DNA from 3 places in the Agathobaculum ammoniilyticum genome. Region 1 is predicted to be linked to each of the others. Evidence: predicted binding sites of a transcription regulator. Region 1 holds the regulator's gene; each other region holds the start of a gene.
What was found. Region 1 encodes HrcA, which represses chaperone genes, less so after heat shock. Its sites were predicted from a motif close to TGTTAGCACTCNNNNNNNNNGAGTGCTAACA; they were not measured.
Positions count from the first base shown of each region.

Region 2: the regulator HrcA is predicted to act here: its motif matches at 4,681-4,711, upstream of OCV66_RS01210 (co-chaperone GroES).
Region 3: the regulator HrcA is predicted to act here: its motif matches at 2,025-2,055, upstream of htpG (molecular chaperone HtpG).

Region 1 is NZ_JAOQJE010000003.1:48,738-59,694, forward strand. Features, by position in the region: gene OCV66_RS04235 (sensor histidine kinase) at 1-544, opposite strand, end outside; gene OCV66_RS04240 (response regulator transcription factor) at 541-1,215, opposite strand; gene OCV66_RS04245 (TraX family protein) at 1,325-2,149, opposite strand; gene OCV66_RS04250 (arsenate reductase family protein) at 2,273-2,608, shown strand; gene OCV66_RS04255 (helix-turn-helix domain-containing protein) at 2,656-2,862, opposite strand; gene OCV66_RS04260 (hypothetical protein) at 3,015-3,260, shown strand; gene OCV66_RS04265 (PFL family protein) at 3,275-4,633, opposite strand; gene OCV66_RS04270 (ACT domain-containing protein) at 4,734-5,003, opposite strand; gene hemW (radical SAM family heme chaperone HemW) at 5,031-6,185, opposite strand; gene lepA (translation elongation factor 4) at 6,182-7,993, opposite strand; gene hrcA (heat-inducible transcriptional repressor HrcA) at 8,274-9,320, shown strand; gene grpE (nucleotide exchange factor GrpE) at 9,359-9,904, shown strand; gene dnaK (molecular chaperone DnaK) at 10,143-10,957, shown strand, end outside.
Region 2 is NZ_JAOQJE010000001.1:239,547-250,503, reverse strand. Features, by position in the region: gene OCV66_RS01235 (heavy metal translocating P-type ATPase) at 1-681, opposite strand, end outside; gene OCV66_RS01230 (ArsR/SmtB family transcription factor) at 685-1,059, opposite strand; gene OCV66_RS01225 (SPFH domain-containing protein) at 1,183-2,076, opposite strand; gene OCV66_RS01220 (NfeD family protein) at 2,106-2,564, opposite strand; gene groL (chaperonin GroEL) at 2,710-4,335, opposite strand; gene OCV66_RS01210 (co-chaperone GroES) at 4,355-4,639, opposite strand; gene OCV66_RS01205 (THUMP domain-containing class I SAM-dependent RNA methyltransferase) at 4,796-5,953, opposite strand; gene OCV66_RS01200 (oligosaccharide flippase family protein) at 6,058-7,620, opposite strand; gene tgt (tRNA guanosine(34) transglycosylase Tgt) at 7,715-8,857, opposite strand; gene OCV66_RS01190 (lactonase family protein) at 9,148-10,149, shown strand; gene gndA (NADP-dependent phosphogluconate dehydrogenase) at 10,146-10,957, shown strand, end outside.
Region 3 is NZ_JAOQJE010000001.1:311,244-322,200, forward strand. Features, by position in the region: gene OCV66_RS01510 (diacylglycerol/lipid kinase family protein) at 1-65, opposite strand, end outside; gene htpG (molecular chaperone HtpG) at 89-1,996, opposite strand; gene OCV66_RS01520 (mechanosensitive ion channel family protein) at 2,217-3,095, opposite strand; gene proS (proline--tRNA ligase) at 3,123-4,562, opposite strand; gene OCV66_RS01530 (carboxypeptidase-like regulatory domain-containing protein) at 4,644-4,946, shown strand; gene OCV66_RS01535 (S-layer homology domain-containing protein) at 5,020-6,837, opposite strand; gene thrS (threonine--tRNA ligase) at 6,860-8,614, opposite strand; gene OCV66_RS01545 (serpin family protein) at 8,952-10,721, opposite strand; gene OCV66_RS01550 (YcxB family protein) at 10,821-10,957, opposite strand, start outside.

The DNA of each region.
Region 1 (10,957 bases):
GCCCGATTGGCCGGAAGGTCGAGCGCGCGAGCAGATACGCCCCCAGCCCGCTCACCACGACCATCAGCGGCAGGAGCAGCAGCGCGATGCCGACCAGGTCGTCCAGTACATCAGCAATATCGGGCGCGGGCAAGATACCGCGCACCCAGACGCCATCCTGCCATCCGAACGGAAGCCACAGGTCAAGCGCATAATAGCTGTCGTCCACCCCCTGCACCGGTCGGATGGCACCGTTTTCCAACGCCGTCCCCTCTGGAAAAGCCAACGGGAGCTGCCCCGCGAGCAGCGCGCCGCTGTCACTGTATATGACGGTATAAACGCCGTTGTTGGTAAAGGAAAACCCTTCGCTGAATTTTAGGCTACCGTTCTCCCGCGAAATGCCGGACAGGTTGTTCTGCACCGCGCTTGTCAGTTGGTCGTAAGCGTTCTCTGTCACCACCGAGCTGCTGACCGCCACCATGAACCCCAGTACCAGCGTGCTGAGCAGCAGCATGAGCAGCGTGATCCACAGCGTGAGCTTCTGCTTGACGGAAAGATGCTTCACGGCTCCTCCTTTAATATCCAGCCCGCGCCGCGGACCGTATGGAGGAGCTTTTTATCAAACCCTCCGTCGATCTTCTTGCGCAGATAGGTGATATAGACGTCCACCACGTTCGAGCCGCCCGCATAGTCATAATTCCATATATGGTCCTCCAGGCGGGCGCGCGAAATGACCGTCCCCTTATGCTGCATCAGGTATTGCAGGATTGCATATTCCTTGGCAGACAGCCGGATCTCCTTCCCGCCGCGCGTGACCGTGCGGCTGCTGGTATCCACCGTCAGGTCGGCCAGCGTCAGCACGCTGGTTTTCTGCACGCTGTATTTCCGCGTTGCCGCGCGGATTCGGGCGAGCAGCTCGTCAAAATCAAACGGCTTGACCAGATAGTCGTCCGCGCCAAGGTCCAGCCCCTCGATCCGGTCCTGCACACTGTCCCGCGCGGTCAGGAAAATGACCGGCACCGTACTCCCCTGCGCACGCACCGCACGCAGCACGGCATGCCCGTCCTTTTTCGGCATCATGATATCCAGCAGCAGGCAGTCATATTCCGCACCCAGCAGGTTGTCCAGCGCGGCCTCGCCGTCATAGCAGGTATCCACGCTGTAGCCGGCGCGCTCCAGCGTTTGACAGATCAGCCGGTTCAGGTCGCGCTCGTCCTCCGCAACTAAAATACGCATTGCCGCCCCTCCTTATCGTTTCGGCTGAATCTATTATAGTATATTTCTTCCTTTTTTCAAGCCTCCGCCCCACAAAAAAGCAGGATGCTTCCGCATCCCGCTCCCCTTGCTACAGCCGCCCCAGCAGCGAGGCCGCTATTGCAAAAATATATACATGCGCCGGATAATAGAGGTAGAAAAGGTACTTCATGCCCCGCCCCCGCTTTCCGTTATACTGCAGAAGGAACGGCAGCGCCAGCCACATGAAGAAAACCGAAGCAACGACCTCCCAGTCAAAAGCAGCCAGGCATTGCAGGGCGAGTACGATCCCCAGGAACACCGTATAGAAAATCGCAAGCGCCCGTTTGTTATTCCGGCAATAATAAAAGCCTATGCCGATCATCACAATCAGTATGCTGCCCTCGCACCAGATCGGACTGGGTACGAAAATGGTTGCCAGTTGCACTGCCAGCGGCGACACCGGCAAAAGCATCTGCACCGGCACAATGGAAAGCAGAAGCGCTGCCATCGCCAGTATGTACAGCGCCGCGAGGCCGTACCTGCGTCCGCGCAGGGCCTTGCGCGTGTTCTCGATCCACCAAAGGTAAATGACGATAACCGCCATAGTCGTAAAAATGCCGTTCATCACAATCATCCCGCCCGGCAGCGGGAAATAGATATTCACTATGGTATTTATAATATACATCAGCACGCCGCCTATGTACAAACGCAGCAGATACTTCCATCGGCTGTGCGTATGGGCAAAGCCCTCGGCCACGAAAAACACAAAAACCGGCGCGGCAATACGGCCGATTAGCGTCAAAATCAGCGGCATATCGGTTAAGGCCGAGCCGAAATAGTGGATATGGTCGATCGTCATAATGACAAGCGCCATGAGCTTGAGCTGGAAGCCGTCCAGCCCCCGCCGCCGCTCCAGTGATACGGATTGTTCCATGTTGATTCCCTTTCCATCGTGTTATTGTTCTGTATAAATAATACAATAATGCAATTGTTTTGTCAACCCTTGTTTTATCCGGCTGCTTTTGTTATAATAGCAGACAAAAAGGAGAGCGGCGAAATGAATATTCAGATTTTCGGCAAGAACAAATGCTTTGACACCAAAAAGGCCCAGCGGTGGTTCAAGGAGCGCGGCATTAAATTCCAAATGATCGATCTGGCGCAGAAAGGCATGTCCCGCGGCGAGCTGGACAGCGTTTTGAAGGCGGTCGGCGGGCTGGATACACTGCTCGACGAAAAAAGCAGGGGCTATGCCGCCCTCGCCTATCTCGCATATGAAGAGGACAAAAAAGAAAAGCTGCTCGAGGACGGGACGCTGATGAAAACGCCGGTCGTGCGCAACGGTCGGCAGGCGACGGTGGGATACCAGCCCGAGGTCTGGGCATCGTGGGAATGAGAGAAAGCTATTATATAAAAGACCTGTTCCGGTCGGAACAGGTCTTTTTAATCATCTACATATTCAAAAATATCTTCCACCCTGCAATGAAATGCTTTGCACAACGCTTCAATCTGTGCAATTTCAATCCGCTTTATGTCCTCATAGTACAAGTTTGAAATCGTATTGGGACGGATACCTGTTATCTCAGAGAGTTGCTTCATGGACATTTTATGTTCCCCTAAAAGGTTGGAAACCTTTATCTTAATCGGCATAAAATCACCTCTTTATAATCAAAATCTTAGCATTAAAAGTTACTTTTTTCAATTATTACGCCCATATATATCTTTTATAGTTTTATTATAACTTGACAAGTTATTTTATGCGTTATATAATAACTTCAAAAGATATGCAAAGGGGTGTTTTTATGTTCCACAAACCAACTATCGCAGAGCTGGAAGAAGAACTGCACCAGTTGACCGATGATCTACTAATCGATTTATTCCTCTGCGACCTGCTTGTGCATTATCCGGCCGATCCCGCGGCGGACAACCACACGTTTCTCGCGGCGGTATCCCGCACCGGCTGCTTCTTAAAGCAGCACAGCACGGATCTAAGCGCCGCGGGCCGTTTTCTGCTCGAACGCGCAAAGGAAAACGCCGCATCGGCCTGATGCGGCGTTTCGTTTTAGTTTTTCAAGCTCTGGATGGGCGCCGGAATGCGGCCGCCGCGGTGGATGAACCTCGCGGGCGAGCCGGTGGCGATCGGCATGATGGGCGCGCTACCCAGCAGGCCGCCGAACTCCACCATATCCCCCACCTTTTTGCCAATGGCCGGAATGACGCGCACGGCGGTCGTCTTGGAGTTGACAACGCCGATGGCGATTTCATCCGCGATCAGGCCGGAAATGACCTCGGCGGTCGTGTCGCCGGGTACGGCGACCATGTCGATGCCGACCGAGCAGACCGCAGTCATGGCTTCGAGCTTCTCAAGCGTGAGTGCGCCCGCCTGCGCGGCGGCGATCATGCCCTCGTCCTCGGACACCGGAATAAACGCGCCCGACAGCCCGCCGACGCTGGACGACGCCATCACGCCGCCCTTTTTGACCGCGTCGTTGAGCATCGCCAGGATAGCAGTCGTACCGCAGCAGCCGCAGACCTCCAGTCCGACCTCTTCGAGGATGCGCGCGACCGAGTCACCGATTGCCGGCGTCGGCGCGAGCGACAGGTCTACAATGCCGAACGGCACGCCTAAGCGCTGGCTCGCCAGCGTGCCGACAAGCTGGCCCATGCGGGTAATCTTGAACGCGGTCTTTTTAATGACTTCAGCCACCTCGTTAATCGGGCAGTCGCCTGCGCGTCGGATAGCCGACTGCACCACGCCCGGGCCGGATACGCCGACATTGATAACGGTTTCCGGCTCGCCGATGCCATGGAACGCACCCGCCATGAACGGGTTGTCGTCCACCGCGTTGGCGAATACGACCAGCTTGGAGCAACCCATGGATTCGTTGTCCTTTGTCAGCTCGGCGGTCTGCTTGATGATACGCCCCATCAGCGCAATGGCGTCCAGATTGACGCCCGCCTTGGTCGAGGCCACGTTGACCGACGAGCAGACCAGACTGGTCTCAGCCAGCGCCTCGGGTATGGAATTGATGAGGATCTCGTCGCCCTTGGCAAAACCTTTCTGCACCAGCGCGGAAAAACCGCCGACAAAGTTGACGCCGGTAGCCGACGCAGCGCGGTCGAGCGCCCTGGCCAGCGGCACATAGCTGTCCGCATCCGTCACTGCGCCGATCATCGCGATCGGGGTGACCGAAATACGCTTGTTGATGATCGGGATACCCAGCTCGCGCTCGATCTGCTCGCCGGTCGCGACCAGCTTTTCCGCGCGGCGGGTGATTTTGTCATACACCTTGTCCGCCAGCACATGGATGTCGCTGCTGGCCAGGTCGCGCAGCGAAATGCCCATCGTGATCGTGCGGATGTCGAGGTGCTCCTCCTCTATCATCTTGATGGTTTCCAGTATATCTTTTGTGTTGATCATTGACATAATAATAGTCCTCGTATTTACCCATAACAGGATATTTTTTCTTCCGCACGCACTCTTCCCGCGCGCAGCGCCGTTTGGCGGAAAATGTCGTTTTTTATATTTTGTGCATCGCGTCGAAGATATCCTCATGCATGGTATGGATCTTCATGCCAAGCGTTTCTCCGTCCTGATCGAGCAGGTCGGCCAGCGCGGTGAAATCCACCGTACACTGATCGATATTCACCAGCATGACCATGGCGAACATATCCTCCATAACATTCTGCGAAATATCGACAATATTCACCCGATGCCTGTACAGCGTGTCGGATATCTTAGCGATAATGCCCGTGCGGTCCTTACCGACCACCGTGATAACTGCGCGCATGTTTTATTCCTCCAAAAAATTAATTGATTATTGTTCCCCCATGTCCGGCTGGCCAGCCGCGACAATGGTGTTGATAATACTGTTGGATACCAGGAACCCCTTTTCGGTCAGGTACCAGCGCGTACCCTGATGGGCGACCAGCTCGTTTCCCATCAGGCCGCGGAACGCTTCCTCATAGGGTGTGGAGTCGATGTTATACCGTTTCTCCAAATCGAGGAAGTCCACCCCGTCCGAGGTACGCAGGCGTACCATCAGGTATTCGCCCTGCCGCTGGAACGTCGGCACCTCGTCCTCGTCCCGCAGGATATCCTCGCCGCTTATGTAGGCCTTGATGTCGCGCGCGAACTCGAACCGGCGCCCGTTCATAAACGAATGCGCGCCCGGCCCCAGCCCCAGATACTCGGACAGGTCCCAGTATTTCTGATTGTGGCGCGACCGAAAGCCCGGACGGGCGAAGTTGGATATTTCATAATGCTCAAAGCCGTCCTTGCGGAGCAGCTCGCACATGGCGAGATAGGTGTCCGCCTGCGCGTCGTCATCGGGCAGAGTCGGGTTTTCGCGCCCCATCGGCGTGGCCGGTTCGAGCTTCAGCCCGTAGCAGGACAGATGCTTCGGACCGAGCGCAAGGCACTGCTCCACCGAGTCGAGAAACCGCTCCTGCGTCTGCCCGGGCAGGCCGTACATCAGGTCCAGACTGATATTGGAAAAACCTTTCTCCCGCGCCAGGTCAACCGCATCCTTCGCCTGCTGGAACGTATGGAGGCGGCCGATGGCCTTCAGTTCGTCGTCATGTGCGGACTGCACACCGAACGACAGCCGGTTCACGCCCTGCTTTTTCATCATTTCCAGCATTTTTTTATCCGTGCTTTCCGGATTGCACTCGACCGTGATCTCCGCGTCATCCGCAAGGGGAAACTTGTTCCGCACCTCCTGCAGGATGCGGCCGAGGTATTTCGGCCCCAGGCATGTCGGCGTGCCGCCGCCGATATAGACCGTATCCACCGTGTAGCCGCTGCACAGCGCGCCGTAGGAGCGGATATGGGTCAGCAGCGCCGAAACATAGTCTTTCATCAGTTCCTTGTCCGGCACGGAGTAAAAATCACAGTAGCCGCATTTCTGCACGCAGAACGGGATATGCAGGTACAGGCCGAGCGGCTTGTTTCGATAACTAAATTTACTCATGATTCCTCGTCCAGCTTGAGCACCGCCATGAACGCCTCGGTCGGGATCTGCACCGTACCGAGCGAACGCATCTTCTTTTTACCTTCCTTCTGCTTTTCCAGCAGCTTCTTCTTGCGGGTGATATCGCCGCCGTAGCACTTGGCGAGTACATCCTTACGCATCGCCTTGACCGTTTCGCGCGCAATCACCTTGCCACCGATCGCGGCCTGGATAGGCACCTCGAACAGCTGGCGCGGGATATTCTCCTTGAGCTTTTCACAGATGCGGCGCGCGCGGCCGTAGGCCTTCTCGCGGTGGGCAATAAAGGAAAGCGCGTCCACCTGGTCGCCGTTGAGCAGCATGTCCACCTTTACCAGGTCGCTCGGCCGGTAGTCGAGCAGCTCATAGTCAAGCGAAGCGTAGCCTTTGGTGCGCGCCTTAAGCGCGTCGAAAAAGTCGTAGATGATTTCATTGATCGGCATTTCGTAGTGCAGTTCGACCAGGTTGGAGTCAAGATACTGCATATCCTTGAACACGCCGCGGCGCTCCTGGCACATGGGCATGATATTGCCGACAAATTCTTGCGGGGTCATAATGGTGGCCTTGACGAACGGCTCGCGCGCCTCGTCGATCAGGCCGGGGTCGGGGTAGTCGTGCGGGTTGTCGCAATGGACAACCGCGCCGTCGGTCCGCACGATCTCATACACGACCGAGGGCAGCGTGGTGACCAGGTCGAGGTCGAACTCGCGTTCAAGCCGCTCCTGGATGACCTCCATATGCAGCATGCCGAGGAAACCACAGCGGAAGCCGAAGCCCAGCGCGACCGAGCTTTCCGGCTCGAACGACAGCGCCGCATCGTTGAGTTGGAGCTTTTCCAGCGCGTCGCGCAGGTCGGGGTATTTGGAGCCGTCCTCGGTATAGATGCCGCAGAACACCATGGGCTGCGCCGGACGGTAGCCGGGCAGCGGCTCCGCGGTCGGCCGTCCCGCCTCGGTGACCGTGTCGCCCACACGGGTATCGGACACGGTCTTGATAGACGCGGTAAAGTAGCCGACCTCGCCCGCGCACAGCTCCCGCTGGGGCGACAGGCCGAGCGGCAGCATATAGCCGCATTCGAGTACCTGGAACTCCGCACCCGTGGCCATCATTTTCACCCTCATGCCCGGCCGGATGCTGCCGTCCATCAGCCTCATATAAACAATAACGCCCTTATAGGGGTCGTACTGGCTGTCAAAGATAAGCGCGCGCAGCGGCGCGTCTGCGTCGCCCTGCGGTGCGGGGATGTCGGACACGATGCGTTCGAGTACCGCGTGGATGTTGATATTCATTTTGGCCGAGATCTCCGGACTATCCTCGGCTGGGATACCGATGATGTCCTCGATCTCCTGCTTGACGCGCGGCGCGTCCGCCGCGGGCAGGTCGATCTTGTTGATGACCGGTACAACCTCCAGCCCCGCGTCAATAGCGAGGTAGGTGTTGCCCAGCGTCTGCGCCTCGATCCCCTGTGCCGCATCCACCACCAGCAGCGCGCCCTCGCACGCGGCGAGCGAACGAGAAACCTCATAATTGAAGTCCACATGCCCGGGCGTGTCGATCAGGTTCATCTCATAGGTCTGGCCGTCGTCGGCCTCGTATTCCATGCGCACCGCGCGCGCCTTGATCGTGATGCCGCGCTCGCGCTCCAGATCCATATTGTCAAGCAGTTGTTCCTCCATCTCACGCTGGGACACGGCCTTGCACTGTTCGAGCAGGCGGTCCGCCAGCGTCGACTTGCCGTGGTCGATATGCGCGATGATGGAAAAATTCCGTATTTGCCCGCGATTTTTCACACCGAAAGCTCCTTACCTTTCCTTAATAGCAATATGGAAATATTATACCACGTTTTACGCCGCCCCACAAGCATACTTTTGCACAAGCGGGCCGCCCGCTCCCCTGCTCTTTCCAGCACATTAGCAGTCCCTATCCGGCTGTGACAGCCCGTTTCCTAATCATTTAACAAAATATTCATAAACGAGACTTGACTTTGCCGCTACGCGGTGGTAAATTAGTTTTAGCACTCAGATAGGCGGAGTGCTAACCCGTTTTCACACAGGAAAGGAGTCCGCTCAGGTGGAGCTTTCGGAACGAAAAAAGCAGATCCTCAAGGCCATCATCGGCGATTATATCCGCACAGCCGAGCCAGTCGGCTCCAAGGCACTGACCGAGGGGCATGCGCTTCCGTTTTCCTCCGCCACCATCCGCAACGAGATGAGCGAGCTGGAGGAAATGGGTTTTCTGGAAAAGCCGCATACCTCCGCCGGCCGCATTCCTTCGCCGCAGGGCTACCGTCTGTATGTCGACGAGCTGATGGAGCAGCCGGCTGAAACGCCGGACGACGCCGCGCCGCTGCAGAGCATCCTGCAGACCAAGGTGCGCGAGCTCGACCATTTGATACGCGAGGCGGGCAAGCTGATTTCCAGCCTGACCAATTACGCTTCCGTCGCGATCACCCCCGCTATGACCCAGGCATCCATCCGCCAGTTTGAGATCATCGCCATTGACAAAATGAATTTTGTCATCGTGGTTGTAACCGACTCCGGCTCGGTCAAAAATAAAATGGTGCGGACCATGACCGACGTCACCAAGGACGAGGCCGAGCTTCTCACCTATGTCCTCAACCAGACGCTGACCGGCCTGCCGCTCAGCCACATCACGGCCGAGCGTTTCGATATCGTGCGCAGGGCCGCGGGATTGACCGCCCTTTTGGCCCCCGTGGCCGAATATGTCGCCGAACTGATCGAAGAGCTGGGGGATCAGAAGGTCTTTCTGGACGGGACCAACAAGCTGCTGCGCTTTCCGGAATACAAGGACCTGCACAAAGCGCAGGCGCTGCTTGACTATATGGAGGATGACAGCCGGCACCTGTTGCCTACGACCCGTAAGATTGACGGAATCCAGTTCTTCATCGGGCCGGAAAACGGGGAGAACCCGCTTAGCGATACATCCGCGATTTATGCAAAATACGATATCGGCAAAATCGGTCAGGGCGCGATCGGCATCGTGGGGCCGACCCGCATGGATTACGCCAAGCTGTCCGCGCAACTCAGCCGCTTCGCCAAGGGGCTGAATCAGTTGATTGCCGAGACCTTTTTAGACGAGAAAGACGGAAATCCCTGAACATCGGGATTTTCAGCAAATGGAGGCATGAAAACAATATGAGCAAGAAAAAGCAGTCCGATCCGGCCGAAGCCGAGCAGAAGGCGCCGGAAACCCCGTCCGAGGATGAAACGGCAAAGGCCGCCGCACAGGAGGAACAGGCTGCGCCCGCCGAAAACTGGAAAGCAAAATACGAGGAGCTGAATGACCGCTATCTCCGCATGGCGGCGGAATACGACAACTTCCGCAAGCGCAGCCAGCGTGAGCGCGAGCAGGCGTATACGGACGCGGTCAGCCGCGCGGTGACCGCGCTTCTCCCCACCTATGACAACCTTGAGCGTGCGCTCAAGGCCGAGACCGCGGATGCGGAATACAAAAAGGGCGTGGAACTGACCATGACCCAACTGACCGACAGCCTGAAAGGCCTGAACGTCACCGTGATCGAGGCTTCGGCCGGCACCACGTTCGACCCGAATTTCCACAACGCCGTGATGCATGTCGAAGATGAAGCGCTGGGAGAAAGTGTGATCGCCGAGGTATTCCAGCAGGGCTTCCAGATAGGCGACAAGGTGATCCGGCACGCGATGGTAAAGGTTGCAAACTGAAAACCCTATAGGGGACTTCAAAAGCCCCCTATACGAAAGCAAGTTCCTTTGAAACTTGCTTTCGACACCCGAATGCCGCCGTCTAAGGCGGCTGAATCGAGGAATAAAATCCGAGATACATGCTCTCGGATTTTATGGAACTTTCCGCTTGCGGAAAGTTCCTGATAAACGCGCGCGTCACCGCGCATCCCTGATACAGAGAAAACAATATCGAATCATATAAAGGAGTGCTATCAACATGGGCAAAATCATTGGTATCGACCTTGGTACAACAAATTCCTGCGTATCCGTTATGGAAGGCGGCGAGGCTGTCGTCATCCCCAACGCGGAAGGCGCGCGCACGACTCCGTCGGTAGTCGCGTTCTCCAAGGACGGCGAGCGTATGGTGGGCCAGGTGGCCAAGCGCCAGGCTGTGACCAACGCAGACCGCACGATTATTTCCATCAAGCGCCACATGGGCTCGGACTACCGCGTCAACATTGATGGCAAGCCCTATTCCCCGCAGGAGATCTCCGCAATGATCCTGCAAAAGCTCAAGGCGGACGCGGAAGCCTACCTCGGTCAGCCGGTGACCCAGGCGGTCATCACCGTGCCGGCGTACTTCTCCGACTCCCAGCGCCAGGCGACCAAGGACGCGGGCAAGATCGCGGGTCTTGAGGTTCTGCGCATCATCAACGAGCCGACCGCGGCTGCGCTGGCTTACGGTGTGGATAAGGAAGCCGAGCAGAAGATCATGGTCTACGACCTCGGCGGCGGCACGTTCGACGTTTCCATCCTCGACATCGGCGAGGGCGTGCTCGAAGTGCTGTCCACCGCGGGCGACACCCATCTCGGCGGCGACGACTTCGACCAGCGCATCATCGACTGGATGGTCGCGGAGTTCAAGAAATCCAACGGCATCGACCTGTCCGCCGACAGGATGGCCATGCAGCGCCTGAAGGAGGCGGCGGAAAAGGCTAAGATCGAGTTGTCCGGCATGGCGCAGACCTCGATCAACCAGCCGTATATCACCGCGGACGCGACCGGCCCGAAGCACCTCGAGCTGACGCTGAC
Region 2 (10,957 bases), on a different contig from region 1:
CTGCAAAAGCAGCCCTAGCAGCAGGAAAACCACCGCCACTGCCAAACGGACCGAAGTAAAGCGAACATCCATCATAGACATGGGCTGATAAGGCTCCGCGCCGCCGCGTCGCGCGTTTTCCCTGCGCAGGCGGGTCTGCTCCCGCCGCCGCATTCGGGCGTGATACCGCGCGCGTTCGATCAGAGACATGCCCTCTGTCTCATCTGGCTGCTCAGGTTCATTTTGCACCAGAGCAAGGCTTTCATCCAGCGGAGGAAGCGCTTCGGTATTCTCCTCTTCAGCCGTCTCCCTCTCGGGTTCGGGCAGTTCCTCCTCTTCCGCGGCTTCCGGCTGTCCCTCCTCAGGAACGTCCTCTTTCGCTTCCGGCTGCTCCTCGTCCTGCGGCAGTTCTTCCTGCGGCGCCGAATCTGTTTTTTCCTCTGCCTCCTGCGGAGGAGTCTGTGCAGGCGCGGAACCGGCAATCGGCGTCGCTGTCAGCGGCTCTACCGGAAGCTCTGGAAAATCAGAAGCGCTTTCTTCAAGATCGGACAAAATATTTTCCACAAAATCGTCGGGAAAAGCGATCGGCCCTGCGGAAACCTGCGCCAGAAGCTCTTCCGGCGCGCCCATATTCTGCGGCGTTTGCCCTTCTTCACGATTTCCAGCCGGCTGATCCTCCGACCGGTTTTTCTTTTCGTCCATCGTCTATCCCTCCTGTACATGCGCAATGCCCTGTGCCAAAATTGTCTGAATGTGGTCATCGCACAGCGCATAATACACGGTTTTTCCATCTTTCCGGCTCTTTACCAGACGCGCCTGCTTCAAAAAGCGGAGCTGGTGGGAAATCGCGGACTGGCTCATCCCCAACAGCGACGCAATATCACAAACGCATAATTCCTCTATTGCCAGAGCGGTCAGGATGCGCAGCCGTGTTTTATCGGAAAACGCCTTAAAAAAATCTGAAGCGGCCGATGTGATCTCATCTCCCGGCATCGTGCTGCGCGCCTGCCGTACAGCATCCGTATGGACGATATGCTCCTCGCAGCATTCCACCTCGGTTTGATTCTTTCTGACTGCCAACGAAACCCCTCCCGAGACACATAAGTACCTATTAAAGTATAGTATCATTCAAAAGCCAATCTGTCAAGAATACAGCAAAAAACCAGCCCGCCGGAGCATATCCGGCAGGCTGGCCGCCACGGCTTACTTTTCGGTTTTCGGATCAGTCATAACTTCCTTAAATGAAGTTGCCAATCCTGCAAGGCTCTGTATTTCGCTCGGAATAATGATTTTTGTCGCCTTGCCGTCCGCTGCGTTGCTGAACGCTTCCAGCGATTTCAGCTTGATGACCTGTTCGGTTGGAGCAGCGTTGTTTAGGAGGGAAATCGAATCAGCCAGCGCTTTTTGCACGGTCAGCAGGGCTTCCGCCTCGCCTTCCGCTTCCTTGATTTTTGCCAGGCGGTTGGCTTCTGCCGCCAGAACGGTCGCTTCCTTTTCGCCTTCCGCTACCAGAATAGCGGACTGCTTTTTGCCTTCTGCCACCAGGATGGATTCGCGGCGCTCGCGTTCGGCCTTCATCTGCTTTTCCATGGATTCCTGAATTGCCGCCGGCGGGATGATGTTCTTCAGCTCCACACGGTTGACCTTGATGCCCCACGCATCCGTAGCCTCGTCCAGAATCGCGCGCATTTTGGTATTGATGATGTCCCGGCTGGTCAGCGTCTGGTCCAGTTCCAAATCGCCGATAATATTGCGGAGCGTCGTTGCCGTCAGGTTTTCGATCGCTGCCATCGGGCTTTCGATACCGTATGTGAACATCTTCGGGTCCGTAATCTGGAAATAGACAACAGTATCGATCTGCATGGTTACGTTATCCTTCGTGATCACAGGCTGTGGCGGAAAATCGACGACCTGCTCCTTGAGCGTCACCTTGCGGGCGATCCGCTCAAAAAGCGGCACCTTAAAATGCAGGCCTGTGTTCCATGTGCCGCGGTATGTGCCAAGCCGCTCCACGATAAAGGCTTTCGCCTGCGGTACAATAACAATATTGCTGCCCAGAAAAACAATCAGCAGGATCGCCAAAACAATCCAAATCATCGGAACTAAATAAGGCATAGTGTTCTCCTTTACTTAACTGAATCTTTATCCAACCTTTTTACGATCACCTTGACGCCGCGGATTTCCAAAATTTCGACCATTGCGCCCTGCGGGACAAGGGAATCATCCGCGCTGCGTGCAGTCCATATATTTCCCGATATACGGACTGCGCCAGTTTCGCGGATATTGTCAATCCCCTCCGTTACGATAGCAGATTGACCAATGATGCGGTCTGCATTGGTCGCTTCCTTTTTGGTCTTGAGGAAGCGCCGGCAAAACGGACGGACCAGCAGAAGCAAAACCGCGGAGAACAAAACGAAGATGACCAACTGCGCGGACATCTCCAGCCCAATACTCGCGGCGATCAACGCTGCAACGCCGCCGACCGCAAACCAGATTGCCGACAGGTCCAGCGAAAAAGCTTCAACCGCAACGCCGATGATGATAACAGCCACCCAGATATAGAGACTGTCAACGCCAAAAATCATATTTACTATCCCCTCCTTTGCTCCAGTATATCATGACCGGCGGTAAAAGTACAGCAAAAACAAATGAGGGCTGTGTCCGTGCCTATGAAAAAAATACTCCGACTTTAATTGTCGGAGTATTTTTTCAACCGAACGGGAATTTGGATTAATACATGCCGCCCATATCCGGTGCAGCCGGAGCCGGAGCCACAGGTTCCTTCTTATCCGCAACCAGGCTCTCGGTGGTCAGCACCATGGAAGCCACGGACGCCGCGTTCTGCAGCGCGGAGCGGTTAACCTTGGTCGGGTCGACGATACCATTGGTGATCATATCGCCATATGTCTCGGTCGCCGCGTCAAAGCCATAGCCGACCTTGCCGGAATTCTTGACCTTATCGACAACGATTGCGCCTTCAATGCCCGCGTTGATCGCAATCTGTGCCATCGGCGCCTCAAGGCCGCGCGCAACGATCTGCATGCCGGTCTTTTCGTCGCCCTCGGCGGTCTCGGCCAGCGCCTCGACTGCTGCGATCGCATTGACATACGCAACGCCGCCGCCGGCTACGATACCTTCCTCAACAGCCGCGCGGGTCGCGTTGAGGGCGTCCTCGATGCGCAGCTTCTTCTCTTTCATCTCAGTCTCGGTAGCAGCGCCGACCTTGATGACCGCTACGCCGCCCGCCAGTTTCGCCAAGCGCTCCTGCAGCTTCTCACGGTCAAAGTCGGAAGTTGTGCGCTCGATCGCGCCGCGGATCTCGGCTACGCGGTTGGCGATATCCTGCTTGTCGCCCGCGCCATCCACAATCGTAGTGGTTTCCTTGGTGACCTTGATCTGACGCGCAGAACCCAGCATATCCATGGTGGCGTCCTTAAGCTCGATGCCGATCTCTTCGGAGATCACCGTGCCGCCGGTCAAGATCGCGATATCACGCAGCATATCCTTGCGGCGGTCGCCGAAGCCCGGCGCCTTGACCGCAACACAGGTGAACGTGCCGCGCAGGCGGTTAACGATCAGGGTGGACAGCGCCTCGCCCTCGATATCCTCGGCAATAAGCAGCAGCTTCTTGCCGGACTTAACAACCTGCTCCAGAATCGGCAGCAGCTCCTGGATGTTAGACAGCTTCTTGTCCGTAATCAGGACCAGCGCATCGTCCAGATTTGCTTCCATCTTCTCGGTATCCGTGCACATATAGGGGGTGACATAGCCGCGGTCAAACTGCATGCCCTCGACAACCTCGGAATAGGTTTCCGCAGTTTTGGACTCTTCCACCGTGATTACGCCGTCGGTCGAAACCTTTTCCATCGCCTCCGCGATCAGCTGGCCGATCTCGTCATCGCTGGAAGAGATCGCACCGACACGGGCGATATCATTGGAGCCGTCAACCGCCTTGGAATTCTTGGCGATCGCTTCTACCGCCGCATTGACCGCCTTGGAAATGCCGCGACGCATGACCATCGGGTTTGCGCCCGCAGCCACGTTTTTCAGACCCTCTCGCACGAACGCCTGCGCGAGCACGGTCGCGGTGGTGGTGCCGTCGCCCGCCACGTCGTTAGTCTTGGTCGCAACTTCCTTCACAAGCTGCGCGCCCATGTTCTCATAGGGATCGTCAAGCTCGATCTCCTTGGCGATGGTGACGCCGTCGTTGGTGATCAGCGGCGCGCCGTACTTCTTGTCCAGAACAACATTGCGGCCCTTCGGACCGATCGTAACTTTAACGGTATCGGCGAGCTGATCGATGCCGCGCTGCAGCGCCTTGCGCGCGTCCTCGCCGTAAATAAGCTGTTTCGCCATGATAAATTACCTCCTCAAATTACTCTACGATTGCAAGAATATCGCCCTGACGAACGATGATGTAGGTTTCGCCGTCCAGCTTGACCTCTGTGCCGGTGTACTTACTGGTAATGACCTTCTGGCCCTTCTGGACCTCCATTTTGATCTCCTTACCATCGACAACGCCGCCCGGGCCGACCTCGATGATTTCAGCGACCTGCGGCTTTTCCTGCGCAGACGCGGTGAGGATGATGCCGCTGGCAGTGGTCTCCTCCGCCTCGATCATCTTGATAACAACACGATCAGAAAGGGGCTTGAGTTTCATAACGGGTTCCTCCTATAAAAATTAAAGTTGACTGAATCAGGGTTTAGCACTCTTTCGTCCTGAGTGCTAACTCGATTATTATATTACATCAACTCTTTTCGTTGTGCAAGAGTTTTTTTGGAAAAACTGACATAAAATTTATGAATTTTTTGTGAATCACTTTGACCCGTTTTCTCGTTTTTTAGCAGACGAATGCATTGAGTGCTTATAGTACATATGAAGCTCGCATTTGATCATGCCGTTATACAGCTTCCGCCTTTTATCCGCTGGCCGGCTGTAACAGCGCTCAAACAGCGGGTCCGAGCTTAGAATATACTGCTTCATCGGTGATTTCCCTGTTGCGCGTCCGAACGCACGATAGAGCGCTTCCGCCTGCTGCACATCGAGCAGCCGTTCGCCATATGGGGGATTGGCAAACACCACCCCTTCCCCGCTGTAATCGTGCTGCACAGCATCTACCTGCTCAAAAAACACCGTACCCGCAACGCCCGCTTTCCGTGCGTTCTCCATGGAAAGCTGGACGCATGCTGGATCGATATCGCTTCCAACAATCGAAAACCGCGCGCCGCCATCCGTCAGGTCGATGGCCGCTTCGCGAGCCAGCCGCCAGGCGTCTGCGTCAAGGCAACCCCATTTCTCCGCCTCAAATGACCGAAGCAGCCCGGGCGCGCGCCGCTGGGCGATCATCGCCGCTTCAATCGCAATCGTTCCCGAACCGCAGAATGGATCCAGCAGCGGTTCTCGTCCACGCCAGCGTGCCAGCTTGACCATGGCTGCCGCGAGCGTCTCCCGCAACGGCGCGGCGTTGCTGTTTGCGCGATATCCGCGCTTATGCAGCCCCAGGCCGGAGGTATCCAGAAATACCTCCGCTGTATCGCGCATAATGGAAAACTGTATCTGGTATTTCGCGCCGGTTTCCTCGAACCAGGATAGACCATAGGCATGTCCCAAACGTTCCACCACCGCTTTTTTCACGATCCGCTGGCAGTCCGGTATGGAGTGGAGCGCCGAATCCAGGCTGTACCCCTTGACGGGGAAGGACCCGTCCCTCGGAATAAACTGCTCCCAAGGCAGCGCGCGCACACCCTCGAACAGAGCGTCGAAGCTTTTCGCGGAAAACACGCCGAGACGGATCAGGACGCGCTCCGCACAGCGCAGGTTCAGATTGGCCCATGCGAGCGTATTTTCATCTCCCGCAAATAAAACCCTGCCGTTCTCGGCATGCACTTCCTCCAGCTTTCCCCCGAACCGAAGTTCGTCCGCGACGATCCCTTCCAGCCCGAACAGAGTCGGGCAGCACATGGTCAGTTCCATTCGATTCCCTCTTTTCTTCCGAAAAAAAGCCCCTGCCGCTGCCGGGCAGGAGCCGTTCTGTTGTACTTAATCTTATCCGTTCAGGGGTATTTTGTCAAGACGGTCTACCACATACAGACGTTTGGCATCTGTGGCTTTTCGATTCTGCGGGACAGATATCGGATCAGACGTATGCCCAACAGCCGCAGCACAACGACGTATAGAAGCCCTGCGCCGCACACTGTCGCCCCCAGTGCAGCAATATCATTCATGAGGTACTCTTGCAGAACAGAGTAGAAAATCCGCGTCCAGCAAAAAAGGGTAGCGCCGCATAGTAGCGGAACGCCAAAGCGGCGCAGCGGCCGGACCGCGAAGCCGGTATGCCGCTGCAAAATGCAGAAATTGATTAGAAACGCACCCGCGCTGGTCAGCAGCATGGCGAGCAGATAACCGTAAATGCCGAGTGTCGGCCGTGCGCACCAGCGATACATCAGGCAGAGCTGGACCAGCTCCGCGCTGACTGCCGTGACCACATTCAAATGCTGCAGCCCGAGCGCGTTCAACAGGCTGCCGGACGACATCTGGTAGTAACTGACGATTGCGACCGCTCCCAGCAGGGCTACATAACCGGCCGTCAACGGCTGGCCAAAGAAGAACTCGCTCAACTGCGGCGCAAGCGGAATCAGCACCGCTGTAGCAGGCAGCGCAATCAGGCCGACGGTGGAAACCGATCTGCCGATTAACGCCTGCACGCGCTTGATATTCCCGACCGCCTGCGCTGCGGTGACTGCCGGAAGCAGAGCGGTGCAGACTGAGCTGACCAGCGCCACTGGAAGAAGAAGCAGAGGCATCGCCATACCGGAGATTACACCGAGTGCCGAGAGTGCCTGTTCATAGGTCAGTCCGGCCACCATCAGCCGCTGCGGAAGCAGGACCGAACCGGCCGAGCTGATGATATTGCCGACCAAAGCCGATGCGGAAAGCGGCAACGCGATAAAGAAAAACTGCTTGCTTGTCTCTGCGTCGAGTCTTCCGGCGCGCTGACCAGCCGCTATATTTTTCTGGAACAGACGTGTCAGGAACAAAGCGCTGAACACTTCGCTCACCACCATGCCAGCAAAAATCAGCATAGCGATCGTTCCGTAATCCTCTCCCTGGTATTCATATAACAGGATACCGACTGATAAAATCCGGATCAGTTGTTCTCCTACCTCGGAATAGGCGGTAAACTGCATTTGTTCCAGGCCGATAAACAGGGACTTGAAGATATTCTCCACACCGGTCAGCGTGAGGCATAATAGAACGAACGGGAACGCCTTGGCGCACCGGATATCTCCCAGCCATCCGGCCGCGATCCTGTTTCCGAAAAGCAGGATGACCGCCGCGCAGAATGTACATAGTGTAAAAAAAACTGTGAACGCCAGCCGGAGGATCGCACCGATTTTTCCGCGCTCTCCCCTTGCCTCGCTGGCCGCGCTCAGACGGGAGCAGGCCATGGTCACGCCGGAAAGGCAGCCGGCATTGAGTACCAGATAGGCGGAATTGACCAGGCGGTAAACGCCAAGCCCCTCCGCGCCGGCAAAGTGGCTGAGGATAACGCGATAAAGGAATCCCAGCGCCTGCAGCGCCAAATTGCCGCAGGCAAGGATTCCGGCCGCATATAGAATCGTTTTTTTCTGAATCCGCACGGCATGACCCCATTTCACTTTAAGGCTATGCCGAGTTATGCACGGATATGAAAGAAAAAGGCCTTCTCCACATAGGAGAAAGCCTGGTATACCCTTATATCCTTTTGCTCATTTTTTCGCTGTATTCCGCGCGGAACGCAGCAAATGTGCCCTGTTCGAGTGCATCACGGATCTCCTGCATCAAATGGTTATAGAACCACAGGTTATGCATGACCAACAGGCGCTGAGATAGCATTTCACCGCTTTTGAGCAGATGGCGGAGATAAGCACGGCTGAATCTCTGGCAGGTCGGGCACCCGCAGCCTTCCTCGATCGGCCGGTCATCCGTCTGATATTTTGCGTTCATAATGTTTAAAATACCATTATGCGTGAACAGGTGTCCATGCCTTGCGTTTCTGGTCGGCATGACGCAGTCAAAGAAATCAACGCCGCGCGCCACGCCTTCGATAATGTTGGACGGTGTGCCAACCCCCATCAAATAACGCGGCTTGTTTTCCGGCGCATGCGGCAGCACCACATCCAGGATGTGATACATGACCTCGGTGCTTTCGCCCACCGCGAGGCCGCCGATCGCATAGCCGGGCAGGTCAAGCTCTGCAATCGCCTGCATATGCTCGATGCGCAGGTCGTCATAGGTGCCGCCCTGATTGATGCCGAACAGCATCTGCTGCGGATTTACCGTATCCGGCAGGCTGTTGAGCCGCGTAAGCTCTGCCTTACAGCGCCGCAGCCAGCGGGTTGTCCGGTCGATCGAGTCTTTAACATATTCGCGCGGTGCCGGATTTTCAATGCATTCGTCAAACGCCATTGCAATATCCGAGCCGAGGTTCGACTGGATCCGCATGCTTTCCTCCGGCCCCATAAAAATCCTGCGCCCATCGACATGTGAATGGAACGTCACGCCCTCTTCCTTGATTTTGCGTAACGTAGCCAGAGAGAACACCTGAAAGCCGCCGGAATCGGTCAGCATGGGGCCGTCCCAACGCATAAAGCGGTGCAGCCCGCCCATTTGCCTGACGATCTGATCCCCCGGCCGCACATGCAGATGATAGGTGTTGGACAGTTCGATTTGACATCCGAGCGCTTTCAGGTCAAACGCATCAACCGCGCCCTTGATCGCGCCGGCCGTTCCGACATTTTGGAACACCGGTGTCTGCACAACGCCGTGGGCGGTGCAAAATTCCCCTCTTCTGGCGTATCCCTCTGTTTTGAGCAGATTAAAAGTTCCTATTTTCATAATTCCCTCGTTACTTTTCAAGCAGTGGGTCTATTTTACCACAAACCGCCAGCCGTTTCAATGTTGCACCGCAAATAATTCGTTTTTTCTCTCTGAAATGGCTGCTTTGCCGCCTCAAACGCGGCGCTTTGACAAAATTCTATCAGAATTGTATACTATAGCAATTCCCAGGATATTTGATTGGCATCTTTTTGTTAGGTATTGTTTGCGTTTTGACTTGTTTTTTTCATCCGCAGCCCATACAATTACAGTAACAGGAGTTACTGCAGGCTTACCAAAGGAGAATGCTTATGGATCGCTTTACAGGCTATGTCGGCACCTACCATTCCAGCCGCTCGCAGGGGATTTATCGTTTTTTTCTGGACGCCGAATCCGGTAAATTGGCAGGAGAGAACTGCGTTTTAGACGTGCCTGACTCCAAATACCTCGCCATACGCCAAGACGGTTTGCTGGCGTCGGTCGTAGGGCGTGCAGGTAAGGCCGGACTCTGTGTGGCGGATCTGCGCCAGTCTTCCCACCCCTTTCAGGTGGAAGCCCTCACCGAGGGAAGCGCAGGCTGCCATGCGGCGTTCTATCAGACGTATGGGTATACCGCCAATTTTCACGCCGGAACGGTTTCTTTTTACCGGATTGCTGATAAGACACCGGTTTTTCAGTACACAATACCCATAGCGCCCGGCGCGGGCTGCCATCAGGTCCTTTTTCACGCGGATACGCTGCTGGTCCCCTGCATGGAGCTGGACGAGATTCGCATGTTCCATATTCCCGATCACACCCCCTGCGGCACGATCCCCTTTCCGCAGGGCAGCGGCCCGCGGCACGCCGTTTTGGATGAGACATCCCAAGCCCTGTATGTAGCCGCCCAAAAGGATAATTCCCTTTACTGCTTCCATATCTGCGGAAACAGAGAATTCCGCCTATTTCAGCGTGTTCCGCTGCTGGTCTCCCCCGACCCCGCGCGAGACGAAGCCGCCGCGATCCGTCTTTCACCGGACCACCGGTTCCTGTATATCTCGGTGCGCGGCGCAGACCAGATCGTCGTTTTGGAGCGAAGGAACGGCAAACTGCAGGTCATTCAGCGCATTCCCTCCGGAGGCGAACATCCGCGTGATATCGCCCTCTCGCCGGACGGACGCTGGCTGCTCGCGGCAAACCGCTTTTCCGGCGATCTGGTCAGCTTCCCGCGCGACTCTGCCACCGGCCGCCTCGGCGCGGCCTGCGGCCATACAATCATCCACCAAGGCGTCAGTATTGTTTTTGATGCCCAAGAAAGAAAGGAACATGAAAAATGAAGCTTTGTGATATCGGCATTATCGGACTTTCCGTTATGGGCCGTAGCCTTGCGCTCAATATGGCTGACCACGGTTTTTGCGTTGCCGGCTATAACCGTAGCCGTTCGGTCACGGAAGCGGTGGTGCTGGAGCACCCGCATCCCAATCTTATGCCGTTTTATACACTGGAGTCGTTCGTCTCCGCCCTCAAGCGGCCGCGCCGCGTCATGCTGATGATCCAGGCGGGCGCACCGGTCGACGCTGTGATCGATCAGCTCCTCCCTCTGCTGGCCACAGGTGATATTCTTCTGGATGGGGGAAATTCCTTTTTTGAAGACACCCGACGGAGAAGCCGGATGCTTTCCGAAAAAGGCATCCAATACTTTGGCGTTGGCATTTCCGGCGGAGAGGAAGGCGCCCGCCGCGGCCCCTCCATCATGCCGGGCGGCGATGCGGACGCGTATCCCGCGGTGCAGCCTATTCTCGAATCCATCGCGGCGACCGCGGAGCAAATGCCATGCTGTGCCTATATCGGACCGGATGGTGCCGGACATTATGTGAAAATGGTCCACAACGGTATCGAATATGCCGATATGCAGCTTATCGCGGAAAGCTACCTGCTGCTCAAATATTGCGGTGGTTTTTCCAACGCTGCGCTTGCAGAGCTGTATGCGGACTGGAATCAGGGAGAGCTGAAAAGCTTTCTGGTCGGTATCACCGCAGACATTTTTCGGGAGAGGGACGACCTTGCGGACGGCGATCTGATCGACCACATTCTTGACAGCGCGGCTCAAAAAGGCACCGGACGCTGGACAAGTATGGAATCGCT
Region 3 (10,957 bases), on a different contig from region 1:
ACGACCTTGCCAGCGATCGCGCCGCGTCCCGCATGCGGGTTGACGATCCAAAGCAGCTTTTTCATCCAGGCATACCCTCTCCTCTAATTTATGAAATTAAACCGCACACCGCGTTGGCATAGGACACCGGATCATCAACCGGCAGGCCCTCGATCAGAAGCGCCTGCGTATAGAGTATTTCCGCGTAGACCGCAACTTTATCCGAGTTTTGCTGCTGCAGCTCGCAAAGCTTTTTGAAAACCGGATGCTCCGCGTTCAGCTCCAAAATGCGCTCCGCGTGTACGCGCTGGCTATCGTCGAGCGCCTGCTGGTTGAGTACCTTTTCCATCTCCAAGGTCACAGGCCCTTCCGCGCGCAGGCAGCACGGATGACTTTTCAGGCGGCCGGTTAATTCCACTTTCTTTACCTTACCCTCCAGTGCTGTTCCCAACGCAGCCAAAAGCGTCTCATTCTCCTCGGTCAGCTTTTTGATTTCCGCCTTTTCATCTTCGCTCTCCAGTCCGAGATCCGCGTCAGCGATCGACTTGAATTCTTTCTCCTGATAGCTTGCCAGCATTTTTATGCAGAACTCATCGATGTTATCATCCAGGCACAGAACCTCATAGCCCTTGTCGCGCAGCGTCTCCATCGCCGGCAGCAGTTTGATCTTATCGATCGTTTCCCCGCAGGCATAGTAGATATATTTCTGTTCCTCTTTCATGCGGGAAACATATTCCTCCAACGTGACCAGCTTATCTTCGGTGGAGGAATGGTAAATCAGAAGATCCTGCAGTAAGTCCTTATGCGCGCCGTAGTCCACATATGCACCATATTTAATCTGGCGTCCAAATGCCTTCCAGAACTTTTCATATTCCTCGCGTTGGTCTTTCTGCATTTTGAGCAGCTCGCTCTTGATTTTCTTCTCAATGCTCTGCGCAATCGCTTTCAGGTGACGGTCGTGCTGCAGCATCTCACGGGAAATATTGAGCGAAAGATCCGCTGTATCCACCATACCGCGCACAAAGCTGAAATGGTCGGGCAGCAGGTCGGCGCACTTATCCATGATCAGAACGCCATTGGAATAAAGCTGCAGCCCTTTCTCATAGTCCTTGGTATAGTAATCCATCGGCGCGTGCGCAGGGATGAACAGCATCGCCGTATAGGTCACCGCTCCCTCCACGCTGGAATGGATATGGCAGAGCGGGGGCTGGTAATCGTAAAATTTGGAAGTATAAAACGAATTGTATTCCTCCTCCGTCAAATCCTTTTTGGACTTTTTCCAAATCGGGACCATGGAGTTAAGGGTTGTGTTTTCCGTGTATTCCTCCCATTCCGGCTGGTAATCCTCCCCTGCATCCGCCGGCTTTTCCTTCATACGGGAGCGTATCATGTCCATCTTGATCGGATACCGAATATAATCCGAATACTTCTTTACCAATGCTTGTATCCTGTATGGTTCCAGGAATTCGTCATAGGTTTCGTTTTCCGTATTTTCCTTGATTGTAAGCGTAATACGGGTGCCGTTTTCCTCTTTTTCACACGGCGTTACGGTATAGCCAGCCGTGCCGTCGGATTCCCAACGGTTTGCCTGGTCGCTGCCGATCGCACGGGATACAACCTCAACATGGCTTGCGACCATAAATGCCGCATAGAAGCCAACGCCGAACTGGCCGATAATATCAATATCCGCCTGATCCTGGTTCTCTTTCTTAAAAGCAAGCGAGCCGGAACGGGCGATCGTACCCAGGTTGCTTTCCAGCTCCTCCGCTGTCATGCCGCAACCGTGGTCTTCAATCACAAAGCGACGGTTTTCCTTGTCAAGCGTCAGCTCGATCGGTAAGCTGTCGCGCGTGATGCCGGTCTTGCCATCTTTCATTGCGTTATAGTAAAGCTTATCCGTTGCATCCGAAGCGTTGGAAATCAGCTCCCGCAGGAAAATTTCTTTATGTGTATAAATCGAATTGATCATTAAGTCCAACAGGCGCTTGGACTCCGCCTTAAATTGTTTCTTTGCCATGATCGATGCACCTCTATTGATGAAATGATGTTAGCACTCTAACACTTCGAGTGCCAACACTGTAATGATAATACCATGGAAAGGAAAAATCAAGCCCTCCCTCCAAAATTCATTTTTTATTCAAAAAGAAATGGAAGTCGCATTGCAACAAAATAAAAAGGGCCACATCATAGCGATATGCCCCCTTTCTGCTATTTTGCTGCTTGTACTGCGTGAATTTTTACGGACTGCCTTTTCCTTTCTGCACGACGACCACATGAGGATAGGCGATTTCGATTCCTTCCTGCTCGTAGATTTTCTTGATATTTTCCTGCACCGTGCATTTCAGACTGAACGCAGTACCGTTGTCCTTGGCCCAAAGCGACGCGCGCAGCGTGACTGCGGATTCCGCCAGCGTCAAAACGACCACCTGTACCAGCGACACGCCGGCCGCAACCTGTTCGGGCGTACGCACATCAAGGAAGTCCGGCTGGCGGGCGATCTCCTGCGCGAGCAGCTCCTTTGCGCGGGCGATATCGGATTCATAGGTTACACCGATTTCGAGGAATGCGCAGACGCGGCTGTCGCCATAGTCCGCATTTTCGATAATCGAATTGTTCATCACGCTGTTCGGCACGATCACGCGCTTGTTTTCGTAGGTGCGGATAGCGGTGTGGTGCAGGGTGATCTCCTCGACCACACCGGAAATGTCGTTATCCACACAGCGCACCACGTCTCCAATCACAAACGGTTTGAACGCCAGAATCATCATCCCGCTGACTATGCTGCCCAGCGCCTCCTGCGATGCCAGACCGCCGACCACCGCGAGCACGCCGCCCGCGGCCATCAGCTTGTTCATACCCGCGCTGAGCGCCGGTATGTTGGAAACGATCACCGCAAAACCTGTGAAATATAAGGCTGCGATCGCAAGATACCGGCAGAACGCCAATATCGTCGCGTTGCCGCTGCTGACCTGCTTCTGCCGGTCGATCAGCCGGAGCATAATCCGGTTAACCACCCGCACGCAGACCAGCGTCACAATACTTGTGGCCGCGATAAACAGTGCGGTCAGCGCGATGCTGGGCAAGCCGTTCTCTATCAAGTTTTCCTGCCAGCTCACCCAAGCATCCCTCCTTCCACCGAATCTTTAGTACGCAATACCCCAAACGACCATTTTATGCGCCGGTTTCCCGCATACCGGACATACGTCCGCGATATGCTCCTGCTCGAACGGCATGCAGCGGCTCGGCATACCGGTTTCCTCCTTGATCTTTTCCTCGCAGGCTAGGTCGCCGCACCACATGGATTTGATAAAGCCCGTATGCTCGGTGAGGATCGACTTCATCTCGTCAAGCGTCTTCGCGGTATAGGTGTGCTCCTCACGGTTTTTCAGCGCCTTCTGGAACAGGGCATCCTGAATTTCCTGCAGCAGCGCCGGAATTTTTTCCGTCAGCTTTTCAAATTTCACAACGGTCTTTTCACGGTTGTCACGGCGTACCAAAACACACTGCCCGTTTGCGATATCGCGCGGTCCGACCTCCAGCCGGAGCGGCACGCCCTTCATCTCGTACTCGGCGAACTTCCAACCGGGGCTGTTTTCGGACAGGTCGATCTTTGCGCGCACACCAGCTGCTTTTACCATTTCATAAATCTCCTGCGCCTTTTCGGTCACGCCCGGCTTATGGCTTGCCACCGGAATGACAACAAGCTGTGTCGGCGCAATACGGGGCGGCAGTACGAGACCTTCGTTGTCGCCATGTGTCATAATAATCGCGCCGATCATGCGCGTAGACATGCCCCATGAGGTCTGGTACATATATTGGAGTGTATTGTTCTTATCCGTGTACTGCATTCCGAACGCGCGCGCAAATCCGTCGCCGAAGTAGTGCGAGGTGCCGGACTGCAGCGCCTTGCAGTCATGCATCATGGCCTCGATGGTGTAGGTTTTCTCTGCGCCCGCAAAGCGTTCCTTTTCAGTTTTCTCCCCCTTGATGACCGGAATAGCGAGCCATTCCTCCGCAAACCTGGCGTAAATATTCAGCATACGGAGGGTCTCCTCCATCGCTTCTTCCGCCGTTGCATGGACAGTATGCCCTTCCTGCCACCAGAATTCCCGGCTGCGCAGGAACGGACGGGTGGTTTTTTCCCACCGGACCACGCTGCACCACTGGTTATACAGCTTTGGCAGGTCGCGCCAGGAGCGAACGATTTTCGCGTAATGCTCGCAGAACAGCGTTTCCGACGTCGGACGGACGCAAAGACGCTCTTCCAGCTTTTCCGAGCCGCCATGCGTGACCCAAGCCACCTCGGGCGCAAAGCCTTCAACATGGTCTTTTTCCTTCTGCAGCAGGCTTTCCGGTATAAAAATCGGCATCGCGACATTTTCATGTCCGGTCTCTTTGAACATACCGTCCAGCGCCTGCTGGATGTTTTCCCACAGCGCCTGCGCGTACGGGCGCATAATAACGCAGCCCTTGACCGAGGAATAGTCGATCATCTCCGCTTTTTTCACGATATCGGTGTACCACTGCGCAAAATCCACATCCATGGATGTGATCTCGCTGACCAGCTTCTTCTGTTCTGCCATAATTGTATTCCCTCACCTTTTCCAAATAGATTTCATAAAATAACAATAGATTCTTATGTATCAAACAAAGGGGTAATCACTATGAACCTTTCTCAGTCCTTTTATGTCAAGCCTGCGGCTCATGAGGTCGTCGATACCACAGTATCCCTATATCTGGATCAGCGTCCCGCGGTTGTCGGGACAGTAGTGGATCAGAACGGGAAACCGGTTGAGGAAGCGCTTGTAACCTTTTACCGCGCAGACGCGCCCGCCACGCCTGTGAGCGCACTGTATACCGACGAGCTCGGCCGCTTCACCTTCGGCCCGCTGGAAGCCGGCCAGCTTTACCACGTGAAAGTTTTCAAGCGTTCCGACGCGATCCGCGCTCTGGAACAGGGGAACTAAGCCCTACCGCCGCCCCCCAAGAAGCGTATCGCGTACAAAAAACTTTTTCATCCTTTACCCCCGATGCGCCAGACTATGAGTTGACCCCGACGCCGAGCGCGTCCAGCCGTGCCTGCTCGACCGCGCATTCCTCTTCCGTATAGCCGGAAAATCCCATGCCCGGCGTGTTGACCAGCGCGCGCAGCCGGCCGTTCTCAATCGCATATTCGTAGGAGTGGTAATCCGCCATCCCCATCACATAGGTGTACTGTACACGCACCACACCCGCCTCCGCACAGGTGATCCGGTCAAAGGTCAGTCCATGCGCGGGCTGGTTCGCCAGCAGCACGGTTTCCGTACCGTCCGCCGCAATGCGTATCGCTTCGGTACCCGCCAGCGTAAAAACACCTGCACCATAATACCCTGGGCGTTCGTCTGCCGGCGAGGCCAACAGCACATAGCTGCCGTCTGCGGGGTCGATCTCACAGTCATATACCGGCTTGTCTGTGATCTGCAGCAGCTTGCCATCCTCTGCCCGATACAGCCCCGCCGTACCCCAGGCGCAGGAGCCGTTATCTGACAAGAGCTTCGGCGCATTCTCGCCCTGCCAGTAAGCCAATTCTTCCTCTGTCCTCTGTGCCGCATCTTTCGGCAGGGGATATAGGTTTTCTACCGTGTAGCTTCCGGCCGGCTCACCGTCCCAGCTCCAGCCCGAGATCACCGTGTGTTCGGCCGTGATATTTTCCGTCAGCAGCAGGCCGCTGCTCAGGACAACGGACAGCCGATCCCCTGCTGCAAGCGGCAAGGCGCTGGCGCCGTTTTCGTCCAAACGGTAGAATTTATGCTCACCGGCCTGGAACACACAGCCATCATCCCCCTGCAGGCAGGACAGCAATGCGTCGCTCCCTTCTTCCTTTGTCAGAGAAAGCACCGCTTCAGTCTCCGCGCCGCGGACCGCATAGACCGTATCCCCCTCCGGCTCGCGGAACAGGAGGTAGTCTGTCTCTCCCGCGTATCCCATGATTTTCGCCGTGCTGCCCTCCGGACCGCGCAGCAGCTCTTCCGCTTCCAGCGTCTCCTCATCGAGACGGAAGCATACATAGTTCTGCCCTTCCGACGCTTTCTCGCCATACAGTTGATTCAAGGAGGATTCGTAATAATAAATTACATCGATTTCAGCATCCGCACAACGCACCACCGGCACGCCCGCAATCACACAGGACAGGCGGTAATCCATATCATTGAATCCGTGTAATGTATCCTGCATGTATGCGCGCGGCAAAACGTCCCACGCCGCCTTCTTGAACTGCTCCAAGGAGAATACGCTGCGGTCGATCAGCTTCTGCGCGACTGTAATGCCGTTTGTGTCCTCGCATTTGAGATAGTATTCTCCCAGCAGGCGTGCGGACAACGATACCGCGTCCCCGCGGACAAACCCCGCCCTGTCGCAGTTGCCCTCCTCATCTATGCCGTAAAGCCCCAGAAAGTCATAGTTTTCCTCATCCGTTGAGGCGCGCGCAAGAAATGTGCAGTACTGCCCATAGGTCACGCTTTCCTCCGCTCCGTATCTGGTTGCGGATACGCCGCGCGTCAGACCGCTTTGATACAGCCAGGCAATATAGGGGGCCGCCCATTCGGGTACATCGGTAAAGGGGTGCGTCCACGCTCCTTCCAGCGCGGTCTGCTCTGCGCCGAGGAAGCGCGTCAGCATCACAGCCGCCTCTGCGCGCGTCATGGGCTGTTCCAGCTCAAACCCCTTTTCCGTCCCTCGAAACAGGCCGAGGTCGTACAGCATCTGCGCCTGCGCTTCCGTGTCGCCCGGATAGGCGTTGTCGATCGTGCCGACGTTTGCCGCCCCTGCGGCAAACGTCATCAACAATACTGCAAAACAAGTGGCAGCCAGCTTTTTCATAGCCCTATCCCCTTTCAGTGGATTACCGCAGCTTTTCTTTCACCTCATAGGACAGCTTTTCGATGAACTCCACCAGCTCCATCGGCGTGGTCTCGCCGGTTTTGCGCTCGCGCACTGAAATGATGCCTTTCTCCTCGTCCTTGTCACCGATAACGACCATATACGGCACCTTATGCACCTGCGCCTCGCGGATCTTGTAGCCGATCTTCTCGTTGCGGTCATCCATGCTCACGCGGAAGCCCGCTTCGGTGAGCTGCCCCACGACCTCCTGCGCGCAGGGGATATTGCGGTCGGTCATGGGCATGACGCGCACCTGCTCCGGAGCGAGCCAGGTGGGGAACGCGCCTGCAAAGTGCTCGGTGATGACGCCGATGAAGCGCTCGATCGAGCCAAGCACCACGCGGTGGATCATAATCGGGCGGTGCTTTTCGCCGTCCGCGCCGATATACTCCAGCTCAAACCGCTCGGGAAGCTGGGAGTCCAGCTGAATCGTGCCACACTGCCAAGTGCGGCCGAGCGAGTCGGCCAGATGGAAGTCCAGCTTGGGGCCGTAGAACGCGCCGTCGCCCTCGTTGACCACATAGTCCTTGCCCATCTCGGTGATGGCTTCCTTGAGGATATCCTGGTTGTGTTCCCACTGTTCGACCGTGCCGATGTGGTCCTCCGGCATGGTGGACAGCTCGATCTTATAGCTCAGGCCGAACACCGAGTACACCTCGTCGAACAGCTTGACTGTGTTTTTAATCTCATCCTTCATCTGGTCTGGCGTCATGAAGATATGCGCATCGTCCTGCGTGAAGCAGCGTACGCGGAACAGGCCGTGCAGCGCACCGGACAGCTCGTGGCGATGGACAAGGCCAAGCTCGCCCACGCGCAACGGCAGTTCGCGGTAGGAGTGCGGCTGGGACTTGTAGACCAGCATACCGCCTGGGCAGTTCATGGGCTTGATGGCAAAGTCCTCGTCGTCAATGACCGTGGTGTACATATTGTTCTTGTAGTGCTCCCAGTGGCCCGAACGCTCCCAAAGCTTGCGGCTGAGGATGACCGGCGTGGAAACCTCGACATAGCCGTACTTCTTGTGTACCTCGCGCCAGTAGTCGATCAGGGTATTCTTGAGCGTCATGCCGCCCGGCAGGAAGAACGGGAAGCCCGGGCCTTCCTCAGTCAGCATGAACAGGCCAAGTTCCTTGCCCAGACGGCGGTGATCGCGCTTCTTGGCCTCCTCCAGCATGTTCAGGTAGGCATCCAGTTCGTCCTTCTTGGGGAAAGCTGTGCCGTAGATACGCTGAAGCATCTTATTTTTGCTGTCGCCGCGCCAGTATGCGCCGGTGACGCTCATCAGCTTAATGCCGTTTCCCTTGACGCGGCCGGTGGTATCCAGATGCGGGCCGGCACACAGGTCGGTGAACTCACCCTGTTTGTAGAACGAGATGGTCGCGTCCTCAGGTAGGTCGTCGATGAGCTGCACCTTATATGGCTCGTCCTTTTCCTCCATCAGCTTGCGCGCCTCGGCGCGCGGCAGCTCGAAGCGTTCGAGCGGCAGCTTCTCCTTGCAGATCTTCTTCATCTCGGCCTCGAGCGCGTCCAAATTCTCCTGCGTAAAGGAGAACGGTGCGTCGAAATCGTAGTAGAAGCCGTTTTCGATCGACGGGCCGATGGCAAGCTTGACCTCGGGATACAGGCGCTTGACCGCCTGCGCAAGGATATGGGATACCGTATGACGGTAGGTGTCGCGGTATTCCGGATTTTCAAACGTGTACTTGTTTTCTTCGGACATAACAGTGTTCCTCCTTTTGTATTTTGGGGGGAGAACGAAAAAGCCCACCCCCGACATAAAATCAGGGGTGAGCATAAACCCACGGTTCCACCCTGCTTGCAAGCCCGTTTTCGGGCTTACCGCTCTGGAGTCCGTAACGAGGACGACACGCCGCGGCATACTGCGCTTTTCCGCCGCGGGGCTCGGGAATCGGTGCCGCTTTCTCCGCGCCTGCGGACGCTTTCAGCCGCGTCGTCCGCTCTCTGCCAGACGCTTGTTAGATACTTACGGGATTTCCGTCATCGCTTTTGCTTATGAATACATTTATATTATACCCCAATCCTTGCTTTGTCAACCGTTAATTCGCCGTTTCGTAGCGGCCGACAAACAAAATCTCGCCATTTGCGTTATCACGGATAACAAACCAGAACGGCTCATCCGCGGTGAACGTGCGCACCAGTTCGGGGCGGGACGGCAGCGCTGCGCCCGCACCATCCATCGCGGCGGTCACCGCCGCGGCTTCCGTGCCTTTTTCATCCACTGCGACGTATGTTTTGTGTACCACCGTGTCCAGGAAATGCTGCCTGGCCGGCAGTTCGGAGGGGTCGAGCATCGCGGTCAGATCCGCTTTTTCCGGCTCATACGCTGTCCGCACACCGAGCGCCTGCAGCGCTTCGTCCAACGGTGCGCCGTACTCCACCTTGAATCTGGGTATGGAGACCCGTACGTCACTATAGGTAAATTCCGCGTTATCCAGCAGGTTCTGCACGTCCAGCTCATCGTCCGCTTTAATCAGGTACATGCTGAAATCCGCGTCGCGGAAGTATTTCCAGTTGTCGCCCTCCCAATTGTCCACCGCGTATTTGCGGTAATCCATCCTGAGCGCTTCCACACCCGGGGTGGAATAATAGCCGAAGACATCGGTCTGGTGCATCATGTCTACCGTGCCGGCCGTACCATCCGCATTCGTAAAGTCCGCCTTTTCCGTATGTGCGGGGGAAAACTCTTTTTCCCAAGCGGCCTTGAAGTACACCGCGTTGATCAGCGCGGTGACAAACTCGCGGTTGTCCTCGGTCAGGATGGTCGGGATCTTGCCATGCGTTTTCTCGTCCGCCCAGGCGTTGACCCGTTCGACCGAGTCCGCATTTGTGACCTCCTCCACCACGGCGCGGAAATATTCGTCCATTTCGCGCGCATAGTCCGGCAGGAACTCGCCCGCCCCGTCAAACCAGCTTTGATTGATCCAAAGGGAATTGGCGGTTTCGAGCGACATAATGCGCGCGTAGCCGTCATAGGTCGCAAGCTGCTCTTTCACAGTCTGGTTAAACGCCTCCAGATCCTCGATCTGCAAGGCATCGAGCAGCTCCCGCTGCGTTTCCCCCTTCGTACCATTCGCCAGCATGGCCAGGCACATCCGGATGGAATAAGGCGACAGCGACCAGTTGCCCTCCGCATCCACCGCACGGATAAGGGCGTCAGCGAAACCCGGCTTCTCCGGTGCGGCGACCGCGCTCATATCAAGCGCATTTGCGTTTGCAATCCACTGCGCCGCCTCGCTGCCGGCAACCAGATCATTCGGCCGGAAATCCAATGCGCTGGATGTCGTGCCATCCGGATAGCTGACATTACTTTCATCCGACATATCGATCACACCGTACATCCAGCACTTGCTCACACCGTTCTGCGCCCATTCCGCAATATTATACGGGTCGGGCGAACCGGTGCCGCAGCCCGCGGGGAGCGCGGTGTATCGATAATCCAAATACCGTCCGAGCAGCGCCGCCGCTTCCTGCCGCGTGATCAGGTCGTCCAAGCGCAGCACCGCTTTTTCCCCGTCCTGCGCCGCTCCGTTCAGGATCCATTTTGCAAACGTCCACTTGACCTCGTCGGATGCTTCCACGCCGTCGGTGAAGTATTCCTCCATGTCGATCCACGCGCTGTCTGACACGTCCTCGCCGGACGCCGACGCAAGCGCTTCCAAAAAGTCGCCGCGCGTGACCGTTTTTGGCAGTTTCCGCAGAGCATCCTCTGTCGGGTAGCCGTACACCTCCTGCTCCTGCGCTGCACCGGCGCATACTGGCACCCCCATGCACAACGCAAGCACCCAGGCCATTATCCGTTTTTTCACTTGAAATCCCTCCCATTCTTTCAGTTTACTGGTTAGACGACCGCCTCTTCCAAGTAGTTCCCATATTTAATGTCAAAGCTCCCTATATAGGGAGCTTGTTTAACATTTGAGCGCCTCGTCAGTGATATGAGCCGTGATCCGCTCATAAAAATCGCGTTTCTGTCCCTCGTCCGTAAAAGCAGAAAAAGGCACGATGACCGCGGAAAATTCATCTACGAAAATATAGTAATGGGCAG